2 regions of the Paenibacillus sp. EC2-1 genome follow, and region 1 is predicted to be linked to the other one. Evidence: a T-box and tRNA genes for the amino acid it is inferred to sense, from the RefSeq annotation. Region 1 holds a T-box; the other holds one or more tRNA genes.
What was found. A T-box is a leader RNA that pairs with one kind of tRNA and senses whether it is charged. The one in region 1 lies ahead of pheS (phenylalanine--tRNA ligase subunit alpha), so its partner is inferred to be a tRNA-Phe.
Positions count from the first base shown of each region.

Region 1 (12,341 bases):
TGAAGAGTCGTACATGAGAATCAAGCTGGATGTATTCCGTACTATTTTAGGATCATCGGGCTATCGAAAGGCACTAGCTGATATGGGAACGGGGCATGCAGAGGCGACAGCTTTAGAAGTGTTCAGGCAGCTGGGGTTTGAGGTCGATTCTATTCCTTTTACGCTTCCTATTGAGGGGCATTTAGCACGGTTACAGCATTTTAAGCCAGAGGTACTCTACACGATGCCTTCTATTTTAGAGCGTATTCTGTTGCGCTCTGAACGTCCAGAATTGTATGGGATCAAGCATGTCATTCTCGTTGGTGAAATGGCCCCTCGGGGTTGGATACGTCAAGTTGCTGATCGCTTAGGGATTACAGAAGATCAGATTACGGATACGTATGGGTCAATTGAAATTGGGACGCTGGCATATTATTCACCGGAATATGGGCGTTACTTGTTTGCCGATGGACTCATTGCTGAGGGTATAGGGACAGAGTTGCTCGAAGACGGGCTTGATCCTTTACCTGATGATGAGCAAGTGCTTGTTCTAACCTCATCTGTAAGAGAGGCTTTTCCTGCCATTCGTTACGTAACCTATGATGTAGTGCGTGATCTACGTCCGATCCTAGTAGATGACATGGAGAGAATGAGCTTTCAAAGTATTGTGAAGCGGATCGGACCTGATTTGAAGCATGGTGAGAAAATAAGTGTGTACGATATTGAAAATGTTGTTAATCAACATTTGGGACAGATGAGTAGTGTACGAGTTCATGTAGAAGGAAATAGGCTGAAGGTGATTGTTTATAATCCTGAAGGTCATGATTCTATAAATCCGGATACCATCCATTCCGGCTCCGAAGAGGTTCTCGAAGCGTTAAAGCAAGCGTTGGAAGAACGCATACCTGCCATTGGGTCCATGATTCATTCAGGAATACTGGGCCATATTCAAGTGGTGAGGGGCAGTTTTGATGATGATGAGCAGCGCAGTAGAATTAAACACAAAAAAATTTATTATGACAAAGTTGAGGGGTCTTAGATGAAGCTTGAAGGAGGAATTGTTGACGCCGTTGGACGCACACCGCTCATTCGATTGTCTAGATTGTTTCAAGGGGAGTCTTTTGATGTTTACGGAAAGTTAGAAGGGATGAATCCGGGAGGTAGCGCGAAGGATCGACCTGCACTTTACTTATTGAAAGAAGCGATAAGCAGAGGGGAAATTACAGAGAAGAGTGTAGTAGTAGAATCTAGCTCAGGCAACTTAGCCATTAGTCTGGCGCAATTATGTCGCTATTTGGGATTACGCTTTATATGTGTTGTAGATCCCCGGACGACAGAGCAGCACAAGAGCATCATTCGCAGCTTCGGAGGAGAGATTGATCTTGTAAGCGAACCCGACGAACAGACAGGAGAATTTCTTCCGGCTCGTATACGCCGTGTTCAAGAGCTAGTTGAACAAATTCCACATGCTTATTGGACGAATCAGTATGGAAATACAGACAACAGTCTAGCTCATAACGAGATGACGATGAAGGAGATTTGCGATGTTCTTCACACTGTGGATTATTTGTTTTGTGGTGTGAGTTCTTGTGGTACGATTCGCGGATGTTCGGATTATATCAAGTCAAATCAGCTACCAACAAAGGTTATCGCAGTGGACGCCTCAGGAAGCGTTATATTTGGAGGGGTGAAGGGGCCACGTCAATTCCCGGGTCTGGGCGCAGGCATTGTTCCTGGGCTTTTTGAGCAGGGGATTGCAGATAAAGTGCAGTATGTAACGGATCGGGATTGCATAGAGGGCTGTCGACAATTAATCGATAGGGAATCGATTATGGCGGGGGCATCCTCAGGTGGAGTGATCTCAGCAATCTTTAACATGAAAGCTAATATTCCAAAAGGAGCTGTATGCGTCGCTATTTTGCCTGATCGGGGGGAGCGATATTTGGATACGGTGTTTAATGACGATTGGGTAGAGCGTAAGCTGGGTTTCTCGCCTCGAAAGATGCAGGGGGAATAGTGTATGTTGTACTTGAATGATACACATATTCAGACGCTTGGTATCAACTGGCATGAGTTAACAGATATCATACGGGATGTCATGCGAACGCAGGATGAGGGGGAGTGTGTACACCCTTTAAAACCTTATTTGAGATTCAAAAATCCAGAGAATCGGATAATTGCGATGCCTGCTTATGTCGGAGGGGCACATGATCTGGCCGGGATGAAATGGATTGCAAGCTTTCCGAATAATCATCTCCACGGACTGCCGAGAGCGCATAACACGCTCATTTTGAATGATGCAACGACAGGTGAGCCGCTAGCATTTCTTAATAGTGGGCTATTGAGTGGACTTCGCACAGCGGCTGTAAGTGGAGTCATGCTCGATGCCTATATTGAGGCTAGACAGATTGAAAGAATCAAGCTAGGTATTATCGGATGGGGACCTATTGGTCGGCTCCATCTTGATATGTGTGCCGCTCTCCTTGGAGAAAGGCTGGAGAGTGTTACTTTATACGACCTCCGAGGGATTGAGCTGTCGACGGTCAAAGCGGAACTAAGGAATATTACAGTCATCGCAGATCGTTGGCAAACAGCATATCGGGAATCCGATGTGATAGCTACTTGCACGGTTTCGAATAAACGCTATATTGACGAAGCACCAAAAAATGGAGCATTGCTGCTTGGCGTATCCCTTCGGGATTATATTGCCGATTGTATGGTGGACGTTCAATCTATCGTGGTAGATGATTGGAAGGAAGTATGTCGTGAGAATACGGATGTGGAACAGCTTCATCTCAAATATGGGCTGCAGTCTACGGATGTTATCACGCTTGCTGATGTGGTATGTCGTGATGGGCTTTTGAACAGTGAAGTACAGGGGACTGTATTTTTCAATCCCATGGGTTTGGCGATCTTTGACATAGGCGTTGCAGGTTATTATTGGCGTAAGGCACAAAGGCTTGGTATTGGCGTCAATCTGAATTGATATAGGAAATAGCGGGTAGACAATGTGGAGAGCATATTGTATAATGGGGCCAATTCATTCCAAGAAATGTGAGGTAACCGAATCCGATGAAGTAAGACACCTTTTTCTTTCGACAACTGCGAGATGTTATGCAGGCGTTTTCTCTACGGCGGTAGAGAGGAAGATTTGGTGTGTCTGAAAAAGATGATACGGTGACTTCGTATGAATCAATTGAGACTTGTTCGGGGATTTTTGCTTCTTTGATGCATCTAAGAAGCGGCTGTGTGTGGAATGAGCAGCCTTTGAAATATTCTCTAGAGCCTCATAATTATTTTCAGGTATACAATTCCTATCATCCGCCGCAGACAGCCGTCTGCGGTTTTTTTGTGAGTTTTCACTTGGAAAGGATGAGGAATATGACGACTATATTAAAAGCATCAGATATAAGCATTGAAATGCAGGGAGTTCAGTTGTTCTCGAATGTTCAATTAGAAATTGCTGAGGGGGAGCGTGTAGCTCTCTTTGGTAGAAATGGTTCGGGTAAATCAACACTTTTGTCTATTTTGACGGGTGATCGCAATCCTAACACGGGGCATGTAGAGGTTAGAATTTCTCGCGATCGCTTCGGGTGGCTTAGGCAGCAGGACGAGTCGGAGGATAGTCTATCAGCCCTTCAAACGGTTCGGCGGGAGAGTAATGAACAGTTGTGGCGAATGAAGCATCAAATGGCTGAGCTGGAACAGTCTATGCAGCTTCCAAGTCATGATGAAGGGGCAGAGCTGCTTGAGAAGTATGGGAATTTATTGGACCAATATGAGACAAGAAATGGTTTTCAGTGGGAAACTGAAGTGGAGAAGGCGATGAGTATGCTTGGGATCGGTCCCCAGCTATGGCATATACCTTTCAAGGAATTAAGTGGAGGGCAAAAGACGCGTACTCATTTAGCTTCCCTGCTTGTATCAGAGCCTCAGCTCCTTATCCTAGATGAGCCAACGAACCATCTGGATAGCGAGAGTTTAATATGGCTTGAGCAGTGGCTGTTGGCTTACAAGGGGACGGTATTATTTGTCTCCCATGATCGTGAATTCATGGATAAGGTGGCTACAGCCACGTGTGAATTAACGTCCGAGGGATTGAAGCGATATAAGGGAGGATACTCTGCATATCGGCAAGAGAAAGAACGAGAATTACGAGAGCAGGAAGCGCTGAACCGGAAGCAGGAATTAGCCCGAAAGGCGCTTGAAGAGTCCATCCGCAGATATCAGGAATGGTTTCATCAGGCACATAATTCAGCGAGTCATCAGAATGAAGTGAAAATTACAGCAAGTTTCTACAAGGCTAAAGCCAAAAAGAACATTTCTCGTTATCATGCCAAGCAAAAGGAACTCGAACGTCTTGATGCAGAGGCGGTGGATAAGCCGCGAAATGGTCCAAAACTGAACATGAAGCTGAGTGGGGAAGCCTTAGGCGCCCGTATGTTAATGCGTGTGGAAGATATGGGTTTTGGTTATGGTGATCAAATTTTATTCACTAAGCTTCAGTTTCAATTATCTCGTGGGGATCGATTGGCAATTCGAGGGCCGAACGGAAGTGGGAAGACAACACTGCTTAAGCTACTAATGGGTGAGATTGAACCGAATCAAGGCAAGATCGTAAGACATCCTGCCTTGAAAATTGGTTATTTCTCGCAGGAACTGAGCGGATTAAATACGGATAGCACACTAATCGATAGTTTGTTGGTTCTGCCGGATATGACTCAGAGCCGCGCAAGAACGCTTCTTGGTTGTTTTCTGTTCAGCCGAGATGATGTGTTTAAGAAGATTGGTGATTTAAGCATGGGGGAGAAGTGCAGAGCTGCTTTTCTTAAACTGTATTTCAGTGGAGCTCATCTCTTAGTTCTTGATGAACCGACGAATTACCTTGATGTAGATACGAGAGAGGTGATTGAGCAGGTCCTTGGAGATTATCCGGGCGCCATAGCGCTCGTTTCCCATGACCGTTATCTGGTGCGGAAGCTTGCGAATCGTCTCCTTACATTAACTAAGGGGGAGCAAGCTGTATGGTTTGAAGGCAGTGTCGAAGAGGAAGAGGAGCAGAATTCCCGAGTTCATGTGATCAGAGGAGATAGCCAAAAAGAAAATCGACGGATGGAGCTGGAGTTCAGAATTCAGGAGCTTCTTGAAAGGACACCGGATAGCAGTGCTCAAGAAGCCCAGCAATTATCGGAAATTAGGGCGCTTCGACAGGAGCTGGAACAGTTGCGCGGTTAACGATACTTCGCCCCATGCTCAGACTGAATCTGAGCATGGGGTCTAATGTTCATTGAGCCTGAACCAATAGTTGAGGAGTTGATCCAAATGGTTGCAGATGAAGTTGTGCATCATATCGCAAACGCACTGAATGGCTTACCAGGTATTGTAGGGATTGTTCTGGGTGGATCAAGGGCCCGAGGAAATCACGGACCAAATTCTGATATCGATATTGGCATATATTACGACATGTCCTTAGGGTTTAATATTGAAGATATTAATCGTATCGCTTCCAAGCTGGATGATGAACAAAGAGAAGGCTTAGTTACATCGATCGGTGGATGGGGGCCTTGGGTGAATGCGGGAGGATGGTTAGTTGTACAGGGCTATCATGTGGACTTGATTCTTCGTGACATCAATCGAGTGTCGCAGGTGGTAGGCGATTGTATAACAGGCGAGGTTTCGACACATTATCATACTGGCCATCCGCACGGTTTTCTGAATGTAATGTATATGGGTGAAATATCGATATGTAAAGTTTTATCCGACCCGAAGAGGCAGATAGCACAACTGAAATCCAAGACAACTCCCTATCCGGAAGCTTTGAAGAATGCGTTAATTGGATATTTCGGGTTTGAAGCCGCATTCTCTTTACAACATGCAATTAGCAATGTTTACAAAGATGATAGTTCGTATGTTGCAGGTTGTTGTTTCCGGACAATATCTTGTTTGAATCAAGTGTTATTTGCTAAGAATGAGCAATATTGTGTGAATGAGAAAAAAGCGGTGGCACTGGTAAATGATTTTCTTATTGCACCGAAGGATTACAAGTCTAGAATTGATCAGGTTATAACTCTTCTCTCAGTACACGAAGAAAGCACGCGTCAGGGTGTAGATATTCTTCGACAGCTTGTTCAAGAAACCGAGACGCTTATTGATCAATAATATGGCGCTTTATCAGGCGGTGAATTAGGCATATGAACTTGTCATACAAGACATAATTGAATATAATATAGGCATATAAGTTGAACAATGTAAATGCGTTGATGGAGAAGAGTAGGCAGTGCCTCTTTACAGGGAGGAGACGTCAATGATTGAGAGCGTCTCTACAGAAACAGGCTGTTGAAGTTCGCTCCGGAGCAGTTCCTTGAACACAGCTCTTGCTGTCCAAGTAGGGGATATCGGCTTCCGACACGTTATGTCGGTTAAAGTGAGCATATTGCTTGATGACAATCGTTATTCTTGTCATTTAAAGCAGGCTAACAAGGGTGGTACCACGGTCTTTTCGTCCCTTTCGGGAGAAAAGGCCTTTTTTTGTTGAGTTGAACTTGTATGTCTAATTGAGATTGTTGAAGGGGGCATGAAAGGCCATGAAAGAAAAATTGGAAGCACTAAAGCAGGAGGCACTGGCCCAACTGCAGGAGGTTACAGATCCGCAAGCACTGAATGATCTGCGTGTTAAGTATTTGGGGAAGAAAGGTGCTCTGACCGAAATTCTGAGAGGGATGGGATCGCTGAGTGCTGAAGAACGTCCTGTCATTGGACAGATCGGTAATGAAGTACGCGGAGCTATTGAATCCGTGATCACAAGTAAACAAGAGGACTTTCAGCGGAAGGAGACGGAAGAGCGTCTTCGTGCAGAGAAGGTTGACGTTACACTACCGGGACGCAAAATGACTCAAGGTTCTATTCACCCACTGAGTAGAGTGATTCAGGATATCGAGGATATCTTTATCGGTATGGGTTACCGTGTAGCTGAAGGACCAGAGGTAGAAACGGATTATTTTAACTTCGAAGCGCTCAACCTGCCGAAAAATCATCCGGCTCGTGATATGCAGGACTCCTTCTATTTAACGGATGATTTGCTCATGCGTACACAGACTTCGCCAGTTCAGGCGCGGACTATGCTTGATATGAAGGGGGAAACACCCGTTAAGATTATCTGTCCGGGACGGGTATTCCGCCGTGATGACGATGATGCAACTCACTCCTTTCAGTTCCACCAGATTGAAGGACTTGTGATCGGTAGCAACATTCGCATGAGCGATTTAAAGGGAACTTTGCTGCAATTTGTGCGTGAGATGTTCGGTGATAACACCCAAATCAGACTACGTCCGAGTTTCTTCCCATTCACAGAGCCGAGTGCTGAAGTTGATGTATCTTGTGTAAGATGCGGTGGCAGCGGCTGTCGTGTATGTAAACAAACAGGATGGCTCGAAATTTTGGGTTGCGGAATGGTTCACCCGAAAGTGCTCGAGATGGGCGGATATGATCCTGAGAAGTACAGCGGATTTGCATTTGGTATGGGCGTAGAGCGGATTGCGATGCTGAAATATGGTGTGGACGACATCCGTCATTTCTACAATAACGATATGTCATTCTTGAAGCAGTTTGCACGGATATAACTTTAAACAAAAGAAGGAAGTGAACGGTCATGAGAGTATCAACGGAATGGTTGTCTACGTATATTTCCCTGGAAGGTGTATCAGCTGAAGAGCTGGCAACCCGCATCACCTCGGCAGGTATCGAAATTGATGTCATTGAGAATCGCAATCAAGGCATCAATAAAGTGGTTGTCGGTTATGTGAAGAGTAAGGAGAAGCACCCTGATGCGGATAAACTAAACATTTGTATCGTGGATGCAGGTCAAGAAGAAGATCTACAGATCGTATGCGGCGCAAAGAATGTAGATGCAGGTCAGAAGGTACCTGTAGCCATGATCGGAGCAAAACTCCCGAGCGGGTTTGACATCAAGAAGGCGAAGTTGCGTGGTGTTCTTTCCCAGGGCATGATCTGCTCTGCAAAAGAATTGGGCATGAACGATAAGCTGTTGCCAAAAGATTTGCAGGAGGGAATATTGGTACTGCCTGCAGATACAGAAGTTGGAGAACCAATCACCAAGGTGCTTGGACTTGACGATAAAGTGCTTGAGCTAGACTTGACACCCAACCGTTCTGACTGTCTGAGTATGATTGGGGCAGCGTATGAAGTAAGTGCTATTTTGGGACGGGAGATTTCCCTTCCTAAACCAGATAAAGAATTAGTAGAAGTTAGTGATGCAGCGGGAAATCATGTGTCGGTTTCGATCGATGCCATTGAGCAATGCCCTCATTACACCGCCCGTTATATTACAGGTGTAAAAGTAGGAGCGTCTCCGCTCTGGATGCAGAATCGTTTAATGGCCGCAGGTGTTCGCCCAATCAACAATATTGTAGATATCACCAACTACGTTATGCTTGAATACGGACAGCCGCTGCATGCATTTGATGCAGATCAACTGGCTGACGGAGCGATACACATTCGGATGGCTAAAGAAGGCGAGACGATGACTACGCTTGATGGTCAAGAGAGACGCCTAGAGCCGCATATGCTTGTCATTACAGCAGGAGATAAGCCTGTTGCACTGGCTGGTGTCATGGGTGGTCTGGATTCCGAAGTGACAGATGGAACCGTTAATATCTTCCTTGAATCGGCTAAATTCGATGGTGGAACGGTTCGGAAAACATCACGTCAGTTGGGTCTTCGTTCTGAAGCAAGCTCTCGCTTTGAGAAGGAAGTGGATGCGGCAATGGTCATCCCTGCACTGAATCGTGCGGCTGCTCTAATGGCGAAATATGCTGGAGGTAAGGTTCATCAAGGAATCGTGGAGGCTGGTGAAGAAACTGCGAAGCCGAAAGTAATTGAACTTTCACTTGAGAAACTGAACCGTTATCTTGGCACAGACTTGTCTCTGCTGGAAGTGAAAACAATCTTTGCTCGTCTTCATTTCGCTTGTGGAGATTTAGATACGGGCATGATTGAAGTACAGGTCCCAACACGTCGTGGTGATATCCAATTTGATGTAGATCTTATTGAGGAAATTGCTCGTTTGTACGGTTATGATAATATTCCGACAACAGCTATTGAAGGTCCTACAACGCCGGGAGCATTGACAAAGTCACAGGCTCTTCGCCGTGGTATCCGTCATCTTATGACACATGCAGGATGGCAGGAAGTGCTTGGATATTCATTCATTCATCCACAACAAGCAGAAGAATTCACGTCTCTTGGTGATGGAGGAAAAGCCGTGAAGCTGGCAATGCCTATGAGTGAGGATCGTGGTGTTCTTCGTACAAGTCTGATCCCTCAGCTACTTGATATTGCCGCTTACAATGCTAACCGCAAACATTCAGATCTTGCCCTGTTCGAGATCGGTAACCTATTCCACACGCATGAAGATACACTGACTAAGCAGCCATTAGAAAGACCAGTACTTGGTTTGTTATTGACGGGTCGCCTTGGAAACAAGCAGTGGAATGTACAGCCTGAGAAGGTTGATTTCTTCGATCTGAAGGGTGCGCTTGAAGCGGTGTTTGATGTACTTGGTATGGATAGCGAGAAAATCACTTATGAGGCTGATCAACCTGACGGTTTCCACCCTGGACGTTCCGCATCCGTATATGTACAAGATGGTGAGAAAAAAATAAAGCTGGGTACACTTGGTCAGCTTCATCCGCAGATTCAGCAGGATAAGGATCTTGAGGATACGTATGTAGCTGAAATTTTACTTGATCCTCTTTATCTTCTTGCAAACAATCGTGTACAGTATCGCGATCTTCCGCGTTTCCCTGCAATGGAGCGTGATTTAGCAATCGTGGTTAATGAGACGGTTGAAGCTGGATCTCTGATTCGGGTTATTCGTGAGAATGCAGGAGAACTTCTGCAAAATGTACAGGTGTTTGATGTCTTTACTGGAAGCAAGCTAGGTGAGGGTAAAAAGAGTGTAGCTATTTCATTAACGTATCGTCATCAGGATCGGACGCTTACGGATGAAGAAGTTGCAGCTGCCAATGAAAAAGCTGTTCAAGCACTTGAGCAAAGTTTTGGGGCAGAATTGAGAAAATAGAAGGAATTGGGGAAAGCCGCATCGAATACACATTCGATGCGGTTTTTTAGGTGTTCAGAATAACGTTATGGTCAGGGGAGCAGACTTCCTGATCGATCATATACAGGAAAATTACGGTCGAGCGTTCATGAAGTTCGTCTAGAGGGCCTTTCTCATATATAATGTAGAAAGAAGCACGATCGTAAAGACATCATAGAATCAACACACAATTGAAGGAGGGCACAACTGTGACTACACCAGATCGTACACGTGTTACCGTAGAAATCTACGGAACTTCCTATAAACTAGTAGGCAGCAGCGGCGAATATATGAAACAGGTAGCCAATTATGTCGATGATCGTATGCGAACGATTTCAAAGGCTCATAACCGCTTAGATACACCGCGGATAGCTGTACTTGCAGCTGTACATATGGCTGAAGAAGCTGTTCAAATGCAGCAGTTCCAGAACGAAGTTAAGCTATTAACCGCCGAACGAAGTGAACTTCGCTCTGAGTTGGCGCGTATTCAAGCACTTCAAACAGAACAGCAAGAAACTTATCAAGAGAAGAAACAAGAGCTTGAAACGAAGTTGAAAGAGCAGACAACTCTTGCTACTGAGCTTGGCGAAATCAAAACGAATTTGACCGCTGAAGTGGAGCGCAGCAAGGAGCTCTTGCATAAAGAATTGGAGCAAGTAGCTAAGATTCAGAAAGAGAAGCTAGAGTTAGAGCAGCGTCTTGCTAAGCAGACAGCTGATTTTGAGCAGCGTCATAAGCAGGAAATCGAGGATTTGAAACGTCAGCATGAAGGGCAAATTCAGCAGCTGCAGAAGAATCACAAGCAAAAGACAGAACAGCTGGAGCAGAATTATAAGCAAAAGACAGACCAACTGGAGCAGAATCATAAACGGGCTTCCCAGCAGTCGGAGCAGAAGCAGAGTCAGGTGGTTCAGCAGTTGGAGCAGAATTACAAGCAGTCCGCTGCACAGCAGGAGCAGCAGCACAAAACGACGGTCCAAGCTCTGGAGAAAAAGATTGCAGATTTGCAGAGTACGGGGAACAGTCTACAGACTCGCCTGACTGGAACGGAGAAAGAGCTTGCCGCGTTAAAGGGAGAGACATCCAAATTAAAAGATACGCTTCAGCAGACAAGACAGCAGCTTGATAACACGACTAAGGAACTGAGGACGTCTAAAGCGAATGTCTTGCAGCTTACAGAAGAGCGCGAGCGGCTTACACAGGAAGCGGTGAAGTCAGAAGAAGAGCGCCGTCGCTTGCAGAAGCTCGTTGTAGATGCGAATCAGACTTCCCGCAAGTTGCATGATGATATTCAGCGTCTTAATGATGAAGTGAAGTCATGGAGTACACTTGCTGAACAACGCAAAGATGAAATTGGAGATCTTGAAATGCGTATGGTAGAGGCACTTGAGATTTCAGAGACACTAGAAGAAGGTATGAAGGATCTTCAAGAAGAACTGAATGTGCTCAAGGATGAAGCCAAAGAGAATAAAGGTAGACAGCAATCGTTGGAGGCAGAGAGACGTGAGCTTCAACTCAAAGTTGAAGAGCTTGAGAAAGTTAGCAGAGAAGCTGTAGCTCGGGATGAAGAGACTCGTAAGCTATACGTGATGCTTGAAGAAGAGTATGATACAGTTTCGAATCAGCTCGCGGAGCTGCGCAAGGCATCAGCTCAGCGTGATAGCCGGGAACAGGAACAAGGCGAGCTGTTAAAGTTAGCAGAAGAAGAGATGGAAGAATGGCGAGGTAAATATGAAACTCTCGTTGCAGAACGGGAGAAGTGGGAGCAGCTGGAAGGCAATTTGAAAGATGAGATGGACTCTTGGCGCCAGGAAATCGCTGCATCTCGTCAGACTTGTGAGCAGCTTGAAGATGAGAAGAACAGTGCATCAGAGCAACTGTCTCAGCTCGGTGAGCAGTATGAAATGGTTATGCATCAGTATCGATTGCTTCAAGCAGAACGAGAAATCCAGCTTGAGAAGTCGGATAAGCTGCAGGAGGAGCATAAGAAGCTTCAAGAAGAGTATGCTAAGCTACAGGTTGAATATAATGAATGGATTGAATTAATAGAACAAGATCACCGTTAATCGTGAGGAAATCCTTTTTTTTGTAACACAGAAAACCTCCAGGTTCACAAGTGACTTTTCCCTTGTATTCCTGGAGGTTATTGTTATGTCTTTAAGACCACATGATTGATGCTAGATCCTTATTCTTCAATGATCAATTTGGAGATCATTTTGGTATGACCTGTACCACACATAACAGA
Region 1 covers NZ_CP186006.1:4,273,629-4,285,969, reverse strand. Annotated here, with positions in the region: gene ACK8P5_RS19945 (CoF synthetase) at 1-1,018, shown strand, start outside; gene sbnA (2,3-diaminopropionate biosynthesis protein SbnA) at 1,019-1,996, shown strand; gene ACK8P5_RS19935 (2,3-diaminopropionate biosynthesis protein SbnB) at 2,000-2,965, shown strand; gene abc-f (ribosomal protection-like ABC-F family protein) at 3,361-5,214, shown strand; gene ACK8P5_RS19925 (nucleotidyltransferase domain-containing protein) at 5,302-6,138, shown strand; T-box leader at 6,228-6,489, shown strand; gene pheS (phenylalanine--tRNA ligase subunit alpha) at 6,564-7,598, shown strand; gene pheT (phenylalanine--tRNA ligase subunit beta) at 7,628-10,078, shown strand; gene zapA (cell division protein ZapA) at 10,306-12,162, shown strand; gene ACK8P5_RS19905 (cytochrome C oxidase subunit II) at 12,282-12,341, opposite strand, start outside.

Region 2 (12,341 bases), 1.4 Mb from region 1:
CCCCCTTACCTCTCCTCTTCCTGCTCATACAGCCCTACATGTCTCTATACGCTTTTTTCAGTGAGAATCACTTTTTGCAGACGATCACACAGCGCTTGAATCTCGCCATTCTTCATCCGATAGCTCACGCGGTTTGCGATCAACCGGCTTGTAATTTCGAACAGACTGTTCATCTCCACAAGTCCATTCTCCTTAAGCGTCTGTCCTGTCTCTACCATATCTACAATCCGATCAGCAAGCCCAATCAGTGGTGCAAGCTCGATTGATCCATTCAGCTTCACAACCTCAACCTGCTGACCCTGTTCACGGAAATACTGTGATGCTACATTCGGATATTTAGTTGCAACACGCTGCTGAATCCCTGGTGTCCAGTCTGGCAATCCGATAACTGACATCCGGCATCTCGCAATACCGAGGTCTAACAGCTCATATACATCCTTGTTCTCTTCCAGCAAGACATCCTTACCTACGATACCGATATCTGCTACCCCGTATTCCACATAGGTTGGCACGTCGACCGGCTTGGCCAGAATAAATTCCATTCCTGCCTCCGGCAAAGAAATAACTAGCTTACGCGTATCATCCACATCCATCGGAATAGGAAGTCCTGCGGATCGAAATAACTCAGATGCTTTTTTATAGATTCGTCCTTTAGGCATAGCTACTTTTAAAATTTCTGCCATGAACCGCACCTCCTTTCTTTAGGTCTACATTTATGAGAATGTGAGAATCTCTGCATAGCCTTTATGAAGTAATCCATGCTCAGAAGCATCTTCCTGCCTAGCCAAGTATCCCTCATCTTCTCCGCTTATCAGTGCAGTAACAACCACTCTTCCTTCGCTGCGTAATAAAGCTGCCTGCGTCAATCCTTCCTTACGCTGCTCTGCTGTATACTGAACTAATACCGGAAGCTGTTCCGAAGCTTCCTTGACCTGAACACCATCCAGGATTCGATTTGTCTTTAAGGCAAACCCAGTTGCCGGCACATTCCGTCCAAATTGCTGTAACAGCTTATCGTAACGTCCACCACTTGCAACAGGTGAGCCAATCTCAGCAGCATAACCTTCAAAAGTCATTCCCGTATAATAAGAGAAGTCTCCGATCATCGTCAGATCGATTAGCACATGTTCCGAGACATTGTAAGCTTCAATCACTTCCCACACCTTGCATAAATGTTCTATGGATGCACGGGCCAATGGATCACTGCTTAGCTCCAGCGCTTGCTCACATATCTCCCGACCGCCTCGAAGTCTAAGGATGCCCTCTAGCTTATCGGTTTGGACATCCGTCAGATCCAGCCCAGATATCGTATTCCGGTACCCCACATAATCTCGATCTAACAAGTCATGCTTTAGATTCTCCTGATCTTCAATCCTGTCAGGCAATACCTCTTCCAGTAACCCATTTAGGAAGCCTACATGACCTAGAGCGATTCGGAATTTCTCCACCCCAGCGGCCTGTAGTGATTCAATTGCCAGAGCTACAACCTCAGCATCTGCCTCAGGTGAGTCGTCACCTACAAGTTCCACACCCGTCTGGAAAAACTCAGCTTCCCGCCCAGCTTCTTCTTCAATCGCACGAAACACATTGGCATGGTAAGAGAGACGGATAGGAAGTGGCTCCTCTTTCAGCAAAGACGATACAACTCTGGCAATCGGAGCTGTAATATCCGAACGTAGAACCATCGTCGTTCCCCGATTGTTGAGCAGTTTGAACAGTTTCTGATCAGACGTTGAACTTGCGACTCCAACCGTATCGTAATACTCCATCGTTGGCGTCATAATCTGTTGATATCCCCACCGGTCCATACAGGCAAGGACTTGGTGCTCAATCTGACGCAGTCTCACTACCGCGTGAGGTAAATAATCACGGACGCCAGCCGGTTTTTCAAAGCCTTTAGGTTTAGACATGACGTTACACCTCGAATCTATATTGTTCTTTATCACATTAAAGTGCTAATATGCTACCAAAGTAAAGAATATTGCATATGTTACCATACATTTAGTTGCATCGTCAATCCGTTTATGACTTGTCCTTATTTCAAATAATTAGCCTCTTATCCCCAAGGTAAAATAAACCAGGTTGCTCCTGTTATTATAACCTACTCCTATCTAACAAGTAGAGTATAAATAAAAAAGCCGTCCAATAACCGGACGGCTTCATGCTGGCTCAATGCCAGCATTTTATGAATTATATAAGTGCAATGATTTATTTAAAACTACATACCAACCGATTTCTTTCCCGAATCCTGTTTGGCTGGATCTTTTGGCTTCAAGGAACGTGGTACACTGCCGAGCAGCACCCATGAACCCGGAATATATTTCATTATTAATTGTACAAATAATGCAGTCACAATGAGAGCCGTCACCATACCACCGTAAACCCAAATCAAGTAATCATCTGTCACTGGATTCAGACCGAATTTATGCTCACGATAAAAGTTAAGCCACAACGGATGCATCAAGTAAATCGCAAAGGAAAGCTCACCAATCCGCGTTAAAAGGGCAACGATCTTTTTCCATCCACTGTTATACAGCCAGTTCGCAGCCTGCATTAATACGATAGCGGAGAAGACGGTGTGTATATTCCACAGGAATTCATATACTAATGAGTCATACTTCGCTCCATGCAGACGTGTGTTATACCAGATCTGTACATGTGTCAGAGCCAGTATCAGCCAGCCAGCCCACAGCGCAATCGTAGCAGACTTTTGACGGCGTGTTTGTTTCTTCCAGCCTGAGGTTAACCATACTTTATATTTATCATAATTAATGGCTAGGTAAGCACCCAGCAAGTAGTAAGCTAGATAAGAAATCGCCAAGCTTCCTTTGGTAGCATAATGCAGCTCGTATTTATTCCAGACGATAAAGCCCCATTGCAGCAAGAACCCGATCGGGACTGCCCAGCGCACAAGGAATTTAGAAGACTTCAATAGCTTCAGGAATAACGGGAATAGAATATAGAACTGTAAGCTAATGAACACAAAGTATAGATGCGTATAGTTCTGACCCTTGGACAGACGCTCAAAGAATGTAGGTATTTGTGCACTCCAATCGATCGAACTGTTAAGCAATCCATTTTGATCAAGTCTTACGAAAAAGTATACGATCGAAATGAGTAGATAAGGTAGCAAAATATACAAAAGCCGTCTCTTGTAGAAGTTAGTAATCAAGCTTCTCGTCAAAGGACGATCATAATAATTGTAGAACAGAACAAAGCTGCTCAGAAAAATAAATGAAGGTGTCCCGTACTTAAAAAATATGTTCAAAAAATTAATAATATAATAGAAGCGAGAATCAATCGCATCCACCGTTGCAAATGAGGTCGCATGCACATGCAGTACGCCCAGAATGGCCAGTGCCCGATAAATATCAAGCTGCGGTAGCCGTTCCTTTCTAATTTGAGTAGCTCCCATATTTTAAATTTCCCCTTTAGTGAAATTGAGTAGAAACAGACCCAGCAAGTAATAATATAAAAAAACGCTCAGCTTGACGATAGTGACAACAGAGCGTGAAGACAATAGCATGTTTTTTTATCATAACAATACGGGCAGTGTGTGATTTCACACGTTCCTACCAACGAAAAGGCCCCACAAGGCAGTTACCTAGGGGACCATTAATTATTTTTTACGTTATTTGCCCTACTCATTTTACAATAAAACAAGCTATTTTGGAACCTGTGACGACACATTGTCTCAAATTGACTCATCTTCCGGTGTCACCCGTTTGAGCTCCCGAAGCGGATTGCCACCCACAAATGCACCCGGTGCCACATCCTTATGTACGACAGCGCCGGCCGCAACTACTGCACCATCACCTATCGTCACACCCGGCAAAATAGTCGTGTTCGCACCGATCAATACATTCTCACCGATGATAACTTCCCCAAGCCGATATTCCCGTATAAGGTATTCATGCGCCAGAATTGTTGTGTTATAGCCTATGACCGAGTTCTCCCCCACGGTTATCTTCTCAGGGTAGAAGACGTCCACCATAACCATTAATCCAAAAGCGGTATGCTTGCCAACCTTCATCCCGAGCATATTCCGGTAGATCCAGTTCTTCATCGGGAGGACAGGACAGTAACGGGCCAATTGCACAAATATAAAGTTCTTAACACCCTTGAACGGACTCACTGTGCTGTATATATGCCACAGCGCGTTATGCCCTTCCACAGGGTGGCGAGTTACCTTTCTGGCCATTGCACCTTGGCTCCTATTCCTGTATCTGTTTCTGTCCTACGATTGAATAAATGTCCCGCATATCCTTCAAAATATAATCAGCTCCGTAATCCCGTAGCACCTGCTCACCTTTCAGCGACCAAGCGACGCCAGCAGCTTGAACGCCAGCAGCCTTTGCTGACTGGATATCTACAGCACTGTCACCCACCATTAAGGTCGTTTCCGGATTACATCCAATGGCTTCTATCGCCTTCAGCACCGGCTCAGGATGCGGTTTCGGATTCTCCACATCATTAACCGTTACAACCGCAGACATATACTTATCCAGATTGAACTTCTCTAAGGTCATCAGTGTACCCGGACGTATCTTAGTGGTTACAATACCCATAGAAATCCCTTGAGCATGTAGCCACTCCACAACTTCATTTACATAAGGAAATGGCTTAACCATGTTATCGTGATGTTCCTGACTATAAGCCCGATAAAGGGGAACCAGAGATGTAACGTCCTCCATACCAGAGAACTTCTGGAGCTGGTACTCCAGTGTCGTTCCCATATGAGGAATAATACCTTCCCTCGTCAGGGGACCATTAGGTCCCTTTTCAAAGACATGCATAAATGAGGCAATAATCAGATCATTCGTATCAATAATGGTGCCATCCAGATCAAATAGTACGGTTTCAATCACGTTGCCCTACTCCTTTTTGTCTTCCGCATCTTTATTGATCGAAGTGTCATGCTTAGAGGATCTTTCAGATTCCGCAGTTTCCACCAAGTCTGATGCACTCTTATCATGCACAGGACCAGGGTTAGAAGGTGTTGACTGATTTGCCTGCGGTTTGTTTCCTTGCTGTGGTTTCCGATCAAGTGTTGCCTCTGGTGTTGGACCCGATCCTGGTTTAGTACATACAATCGGGTCTAAGTAACGTTCATTCGCTCTTCCCGTTACCCGTCTTACAACAATCCATATAACTCCCACAATTACGATAAGTATCGGCAATAGCTGAGAAATCCGAATGTTTCCATATGCAGGATCTAAGTAGCCTTGCTCAAATCCCATCCAGGTCATTGGAGCCCACAAACTATTAATAATGGATTCAAGGAACGAAGAACCTTGGAATGCCAAGCTATCCGTACGTACAGCCTCGATATAGAAACGACCGATCGAATACCAAATGAAATATCCAATGAATAGCTCACCTACACGCAGAAACTTTTGTCTTCGAAGTACAAGCAATAATACTAGTCCAACAAGGTTCCACACGGATTCATATAAAAAGGTTGGATGATGGAACACACCATCAACATTCATCTGGTTTACAATGAAGTCAGGAAGGTGCAGACTATTGCGTAAGAATGATTCTTCTACAGGCCCACCATATGCTTCTTGATTGACAAAGTTACCCCAGCGGCCAATAAGTTGACCTAACAATAGCGAAGGTGCACATAAATCTGCAATCCTCCAAAAATTATATCCCTTATAGCGCACATAGATGATTGCACATATGATAGCACCGATTAGTGCTCCATAAATGGCAATACCACCATTCCAAATCTTGAATACATCAAGGAAGTTATCTTTATAATCTTCCCATTTAAAAGCCACATAATATATTCTCGCGCCTATAATGGCCGAAGGAACACCCAAGAGCAAGAGGTCCATGAAGAACTCTTGTGGAATGCCAAAACGTTTTCCTTCACGGATTACAAGCAGAAGACCTGCCAAAGCTCCCAACCCTAGAATAATTCCATACCAATGGACGCGCAGCGATCCGATCGAGAAAGCGATCGGATCGATCAGCAATGTAGACATTCAATTCCCCCCTAGTCCAGATCATCCATATCATCAGCAATTGTAGCTGTTAGTTTGTTCGTAAACTGCAATGCTGCATTCAAGCCCATTTGTTTCAAACGGTAGTTCATGGCCGCAACCTCAATAATAACAGCCAAGTTCCGCCCCGGACGAACTGGGATGGTAACGAGAGGAACATCGGTATCAATAATACGTGTCTTTTCTTCATCCAAACCCAAACGATCATACTGTTTATCCTGCTGCCAAGCTTCGAGACGAACAACCAAAGTAATCCTTTTATTGTTTCGCACGGCACCCGCACCAAACAGTGTCATTACGTTAATGATACCTACACCACGGATCTCTAACAAATGACGGATTAACTCCGGAGCTGTACCGTGTAACTGGAAGTCAGACGTCTGACGGATTTCAACCGCATCGTCCGCAATAAGACGGTGACCCCTTTTCACAAGCTCGAGCGCTGTTTCACTTTTACCAATACCGCTTGTACCTGTAATCAGCATGCCTACACCATAGACATCACATAGAACCCCATGAATCGTAGTAGTCGGTGCAAGTTTCCGCTCTAAAAATCCAGTAATCCGGCTTGTCAAAATCGTTGTCGCCATACTGCTTCTCAATACCGGTAGACCCGTTTCATTACTAACCTCAACTAGCTCTTCAGGAACATCCAACGAGCGAGTAATAATAATACAAGGCGTCTCATCTGTACAGAGACTCCGCATACGATCTCTGCGCTCCTCTGGCTTTAACATTGCAAAAAAAGCTAATTCCGTCCGTCCCAATAGCTGAACACGCTCACGTGGATGATACTCAAAATACCCCGCCATTTCCAGACCGGGTCGGTTAAGATCGTCTGTTGTTATTTGGCGTTTCAAGCCTTCATCTCCGGAGATGACCTCCATTTGGAACTGCTGTACCAGTTCAGACACTTTCACTTTTTTGGCCATGGTTATACCCCTTTTCGTCCGTATGTTGTTAGAAATCATATCGCGAACCAACTGTTGATCCGCTCACACATGTATCGTTAGTAATGGAGTATACAGACTAGCTCCCCACCTAAATATTTAATCCGATGGAGTTAATGTACCCGCCATAATCCGCATAACACACTTCATTTCATCCTCATGTAAATGCTTATCCTTAGATCAATTATGTAAGCCTTACTTCCTGATATCTTAAAGGAAAATAGCACTAAATGCAATGTTGCCAGGTTTTTCTAGTAAGGTTTGATATATCCAAACACATATCATCGTAACTTTTATATTCTCTGTAGATTGTACTCAGCTACGATTTAAAAACCTTCTTCGACATAACTTCAAACTTAATTCGTGATCATCAGATACTTGTTGTTATCGTCTACAAATCTTCTAATCTACTTTGAGGTCCATCTATAGAAATAACAAAAAAAACCGCCTCACAGGGCGGTTTTTCTCGGAACCCGACTGTCGGAGAATTAGTCTCCCAACAAAACGTTCAGTTCGGTCTCTTTATCGAAGATATGAACTTTGTTCATGTCAATTGCCAATTTAACGTTATCACCTTCACGAGTTGTAGAACGTCCGTCTACACGGCCAATAACAGTCTCTGCACCCAAACCACTCAGATACAAGAGCATTTCGTGACCGAGGTTCTCAGTAACGTCAACTTTTGCAGTGAAGATCGTGTTTGGAGATGCTTCCAAGAACACTGGCTCTTCATGAATATCTTCTGGACGAAGTCCCATGATAACTTCTTTACCAATCAGGGATTTGTTCTTCAAAAGTTGTGCTTTACCACCTGGTACTTGAACGTTCAAACCTTCAGCTGTAAAGAATACGCCTCCGTTTTGCTCGGACAATTTACCGTTGATAAAGTTCATAGTAGGGGAACCAATAAAGCCTGCAACGAACAAGTTGCTTGGGCTGTTGTAAAGCTGTTCTGGAGAATCAGCCTGCTGGATGATACCATCCTGCATAACAACGATACGGTCACCCATCGTCATAGCTTCTGTTTGGTCATGCGTTACATAGATACAAGTGGTTTCAAGACGCTTAACCAGCTTTGTAATTTCGGCACGCATCTGACCACGAAGTTTTGCATCCAAGTTGGAAAGAGGCTCATCCATCAAGAAGACTTGTGGATCACGGACAATCGCACGGCCCAAGGCAACACGCTGACGCTGACCACCGGAAAGAGCTTTCGGTTTACGCTCTAGCAAATGTTCGATATCCAAGATTCTTGCTGCTTCACGTACACGTTTGTCGATTTCGTCCTTCTTCACTTTACGAAGTTTCAAGCCGAAGGCCATGTTCTGGTACACATTCATATGCGGATACAAGGCATAGGATTGGAATACCATCGCGATATCACGGTCTTTAGGAGCTACATCGTTAACAACGCGGTCACCAATGTAGAGTTTACCTTCAGAAATTTCTTCAAGTCCAGCGATCATCCGCAAAGTTGTGGATTTACCGCAACCGGAAGGTCCTACCAATACCAGAAACTCTTTATCTTTAATATCGAGGTTAACATCGATTACTGTTGCCTTATCGGATCCTGCATATTTCTTATAAATGTGCTCTAAACGTACGCCTGCCATGCTTGTTGCCCCCTCATATTAAGTGTTATGAAATCGAATACATTTTATAGTCTTAATATTAACCTATAGACTTCTGACTGACTATACACAATCTGCACAAAAATCTTATTTTCTTTTCGTCACTTTATACAATAGAAGAGTAATTTTAACCAAAACAGCATCTCCGAAGCTCCGAACATCAAGTCCAGTCTCTTGTTTTATCTTATCTAAACGGTATAAAAGAGTATTACGGTGAATATACAAACGCTTTGCCGTTTCACTAACATTACAATCTAATTCAAAAAAACTTTCGAGCGTAGACAGTGTTTCGGCATCTTCAAACACATCTGTATGGTGGCTCCCGTACTCCTCTAGGAAGCGGTTTCGCTGCACTTCAGGAATACTAAATAACAAACGTTCCAGATGAAGCCCGGTCGATAAATGAATATGTTCTTTCACTTGAAAAGTTCGTCCGATAACCATCGTTTCGCGAAGTTGTCTAAGCATGCAAGGTAAACCTTCGGCTACCTTAATGGCTGGGATTGCGGCAATATGGAAGTCACCCACCCACTCATTCGATACCAGCTCATATAGACCCATACAAAAGAGTGTCAGTAAGTCCTGATCTCCTTCGCCTGGAATCTCTTCCTTCTCATCTACCAAACCATCCAAAAGCTGCGGATCAGCAAGAACAAGCCATGCCTTCTCCTGAAGAGGTACTAATACAACTTCCCCATCAAAATAACTACGAAGCAACCTCTGAAGCGATTTGAAGGTTGTATCGGTGGGATGCTCACTTTCATTCACAAGTAAAAAAGGAATTACTTCTTCCGATAGAGATATTCTATTAGCTAGCTCATCTGGTAGAGTAGCGTATAACTCATCAGCTTTTATGCGCTCGTTTAGCCATTCTCCCAGTTTAAGCGCGTAATGTTCTTCTTCTGCCTTACTACTATACCGTTGGAGCTTAGTAGATGGATCGTTATAAACAAGATTAGATAATAAAAGTCCAATTAGCTTCACCTCAGTCTCGGTCACCTTATCAGACGGGACTGAAATTATAATAGGTACATTATTCTTCACAGGAATTGAAAACCACACTTCACCCTGCTCTAGATGATAAGAGATTCCTGCTTCCGACTGTTCTATCATTGGTATCTTTATGTTCATTTCATTAAAAGGTCCAATATCACTTGTTGTCTGACTATGAAGACTGGGGATTGTTATAGATTCGAGCAGCAATTCAGACTCTTGCTCATTCAACGATTTAAGTGTCATAGGAATACCCAGCGTGCTCTTCAAACTCTGCAGTATTTGCTCTATCTCCGTCATTGATGACTCCACCACTTTGTCTTTTTCTTATTATTTTAGCATATCTATAGCAGTCAACTGAAATATATACAAAAAAGCCGTCAACATAGTTGACGACTTCTGTGATGAGCCATGAAGGACTCGAACCTTCGACACCCTGATTAAAAGTCAGGTGCTCTACCAACTGAGCTAATGGCTCATAAAACTGGTGGAGGATGATGGATTCGAACCACCGAACCCGTAAGGGAGCAGATTTACAGTCTGATGCGTTTGGCCACTTCGCTAATCCTCCAGGATTAAAAGGTGGCTCGGGACGGAATCGAACCGCCGACACGAGGATTTTCAGTCCTCTGCTCTACCGACTGAGCTACCGAGCCATATTTAGTTTAATAAAAAAATAGTGTGAAGCGATTTAACTTCGCACATTTACCCAGCCATTTAATATAATAAATGGCGGAACTGACGGGATTCGAACCCGCGATCTCCTGCGTGACAGGCAGGCATGTTAGGCCTCTACACCACAGTTCCGCATTTAAAATAACTGGTGCCGGCGAGAGGACTTGAACCCCCAACCTACTGATTACAAGTCAGTTGCTCTACCAGTTGAGCTACACCGGCGTATTCAATTAAAAATTCAATGGTGGAGGCTGAGGGGTTCGAACCCCCGACCCTCTGCTTGTAAGGCAGATGCTCTCCCAGCTGAGCTAAGCCTCCAGGTATGTATGGTAGCGGCGGAGGGGATCGAACCCCCGACCTCACGGGTATGAACCGTACGCTCTAGCCAGCTGAGCTACACCGCCATATCAATACAGGATTACATTCAGGTTATATAAATGGCGGAGAGAGAGGGATTCGAACCCTCGCACCGCTTACGCAGTCTAACCCCTTAGCAGAGGGTCCCCTTATAGCCACTTGGGTATCTCTCCATCATAACCTTATGCAAGTTACAGAGATTGACTCCCTGAAAACTAGATACGAAACTTGAATTTGCGATTAGTGCTTCACCGTAACTCACACCGGACCAAAGCAGATGCTTTCGATGCGAGCTTCACAGCGTGAAGCTTGTAGGATAAGCCCTCGACCGATTAGTATTGGTCAGCTCCATGCATTGCTGCACTTCCACCTCCAACCTATCTACCTCGTCGTCTTCAAGGGGTCTTACATACTGGGAAATCTCATCTTGAGGGGGGCTTCACGCTTAGATGCTTTCAGCGCTTATCCCGTCCATACGTAGCTACCCAGCCATGCTCCTGGCGGAACAACTGGTGCACCAGCGGTATGTCCATCCCGGTCCTCTCGTACTAAGGACAGCTCCTCTCAAATTTCCTACGCCCACGACAGATAGGGACCGAACTGTCTCACGACGTTCTGAACCCAGCTCGCGTACCGCTTTAATGGGCGAACAGCCCAACCCTTGGGACCTACTTCAGCCCCAGGATGCGATGAGCCGACATCGAGGTGCCAAACCTCCCCGTCGATGTGGACTCTTGGGGGAGATAAGCCTGTTATCCCCAGGGTAGCTTTTATCCGTTGAGCGATGGCCCTTCCATGCGGTACCACCGGATCACTAAGCCCGACTTTCGTCCCTGCTCGACTTGTAGGTCTCGCAGTCAAGCTCCCTTATGCCTTTGCACTCTTCGAATGATTTCCAACCATTCTGAGGGAACCTTGGGGCGCCTCCGTTACTCTTTAGGAGGCGACCGCCCCAGTCAAACTGCCCACCAGACACTGTCCCCGCACCGGTTCACGGTACTAGGTTAGAACCTAGATACGATCAGGGTGGTATCCCAACGGCGCCTCCACAGAAGCTTGCGCTCCTGTTTCTTAGGCTCCCACCTATCCTGTACAGATCGTACCCAAATCCAATATCAAGCTGCAGTAAAGCTCCATGGGGTCTTTCCGTCTTGTCGCGGGTAACCTGCATCTTCACAGGTATTAAAATTTCACCGGATCTCTCGTTGAGACAGCGCCCAAATCGTTACGCCATTCGTGCGGGTCAGAATTTACCTGACAAGGAATTTCGCTACCTTAGGACCGTTATAGTTACGGCCGCCGTTTACTGGGGCTTCGGTTCATAGCTTCGGATTGCTCCTAACCACTCCCCTTAACCTTCCAGCACCGGGCAGGCGTCAGCCCGTATACTTCGCCTTACGGCTTCGCACAGACCTGTGTTTTTGTTAAACAGTCGCTTGGGCCTTTTCACTGCGGCCCCCTCGTGCTATTCACACTACCGGGGCACCCCTTCTCCCGAAGTTACGGGGTCATTTTGCCGAGTTCCTTAACGAGAGTTCTTCCGCGCGCCTTAGAATTCTCTTCTCGCCTACCTGTGTCGGTTTGCGGTACGGGCACCTTCACCTGACTAGAGGCTTTTCTTGGCAGTGTGAGATCATGACCTTCGCTACTATAATTTTCACTCCCCATCACAGCCCAGCCTTAACGATGTGCGGATTTGCCTACACATCAGCCTCACTGCTTGG
Region 2 covers NZ_CP186006.1:195,284-207,624, reverse strand. Annotated here, with positions in the region: gene hisG (ATP phosphoribosyltransferase) at 45-683, opposite strand; gene ACK8P5_RS01125 (ATP phosphoribosyltransferase regulatory subunit) at 714-1,910, opposite strand; gene ACK8P5_RS01120 (acyltransferase) at 2,219-3,415, opposite strand; gene ACK8P5_RS01115 (acyltransferase) at 3,695-4,201, opposite strand; gene ppaX (pyrophosphatase PpaX) at 4,215-4,868, opposite strand; gene lgt (prolipoprotein diacylglyceryl transferase) at 4,875-5,993, opposite strand; gene hprK (HPr(Ser) kinase/phosphatase) at 6,005-6,943, opposite strand; gene ACK8P5_RS01095 (ABC transporter ATP-binding protein) at 7,450-8,574, opposite strand; gene ACK8P5_RS01090 (PucR family transcriptional regulator) at 8,680-9,885, opposite strand; tRNA gene ACK8P5_RS01085 (tRNA-Lys) at 9,991-10,063, opposite strand; tRNA gene ACK8P5_RS01080 (tRNA-Tyr) at 10,071-10,156, opposite strand; tRNA gene ACK8P5_RS01075 (tRNA-Phe) at 10,169-10,241, opposite strand; tRNA gene ACK8P5_RS01070 (tRNA-Asp) at 10,316-10,392, opposite strand; tRNA gene ACK8P5_RS01065 (tRNA-Thr) at 10,407-10,482, opposite strand; tRNA gene ACK8P5_RS01060 (tRNA-Val) at 10,503-10,578, opposite strand; tRNA gene ACK8P5_RS01055 (tRNA-Met) at 10,588-10,664, opposite strand; tRNA gene ACK8P5_RS01050 (tRNA-Ser) at 10,699-10,790, opposite strand; rRNA gene ACK8P5_RS01045 (23S ribosomal RNA) at 10,930-12,341, opposite strand, start outside.
Region 2: it has a tRNA-Phe gene. The T-box ahead of pheS (phenylalanine--tRNA ligase subunit alpha) is inferred to sense a tRNA for this amino acid. The anticodon was not compared.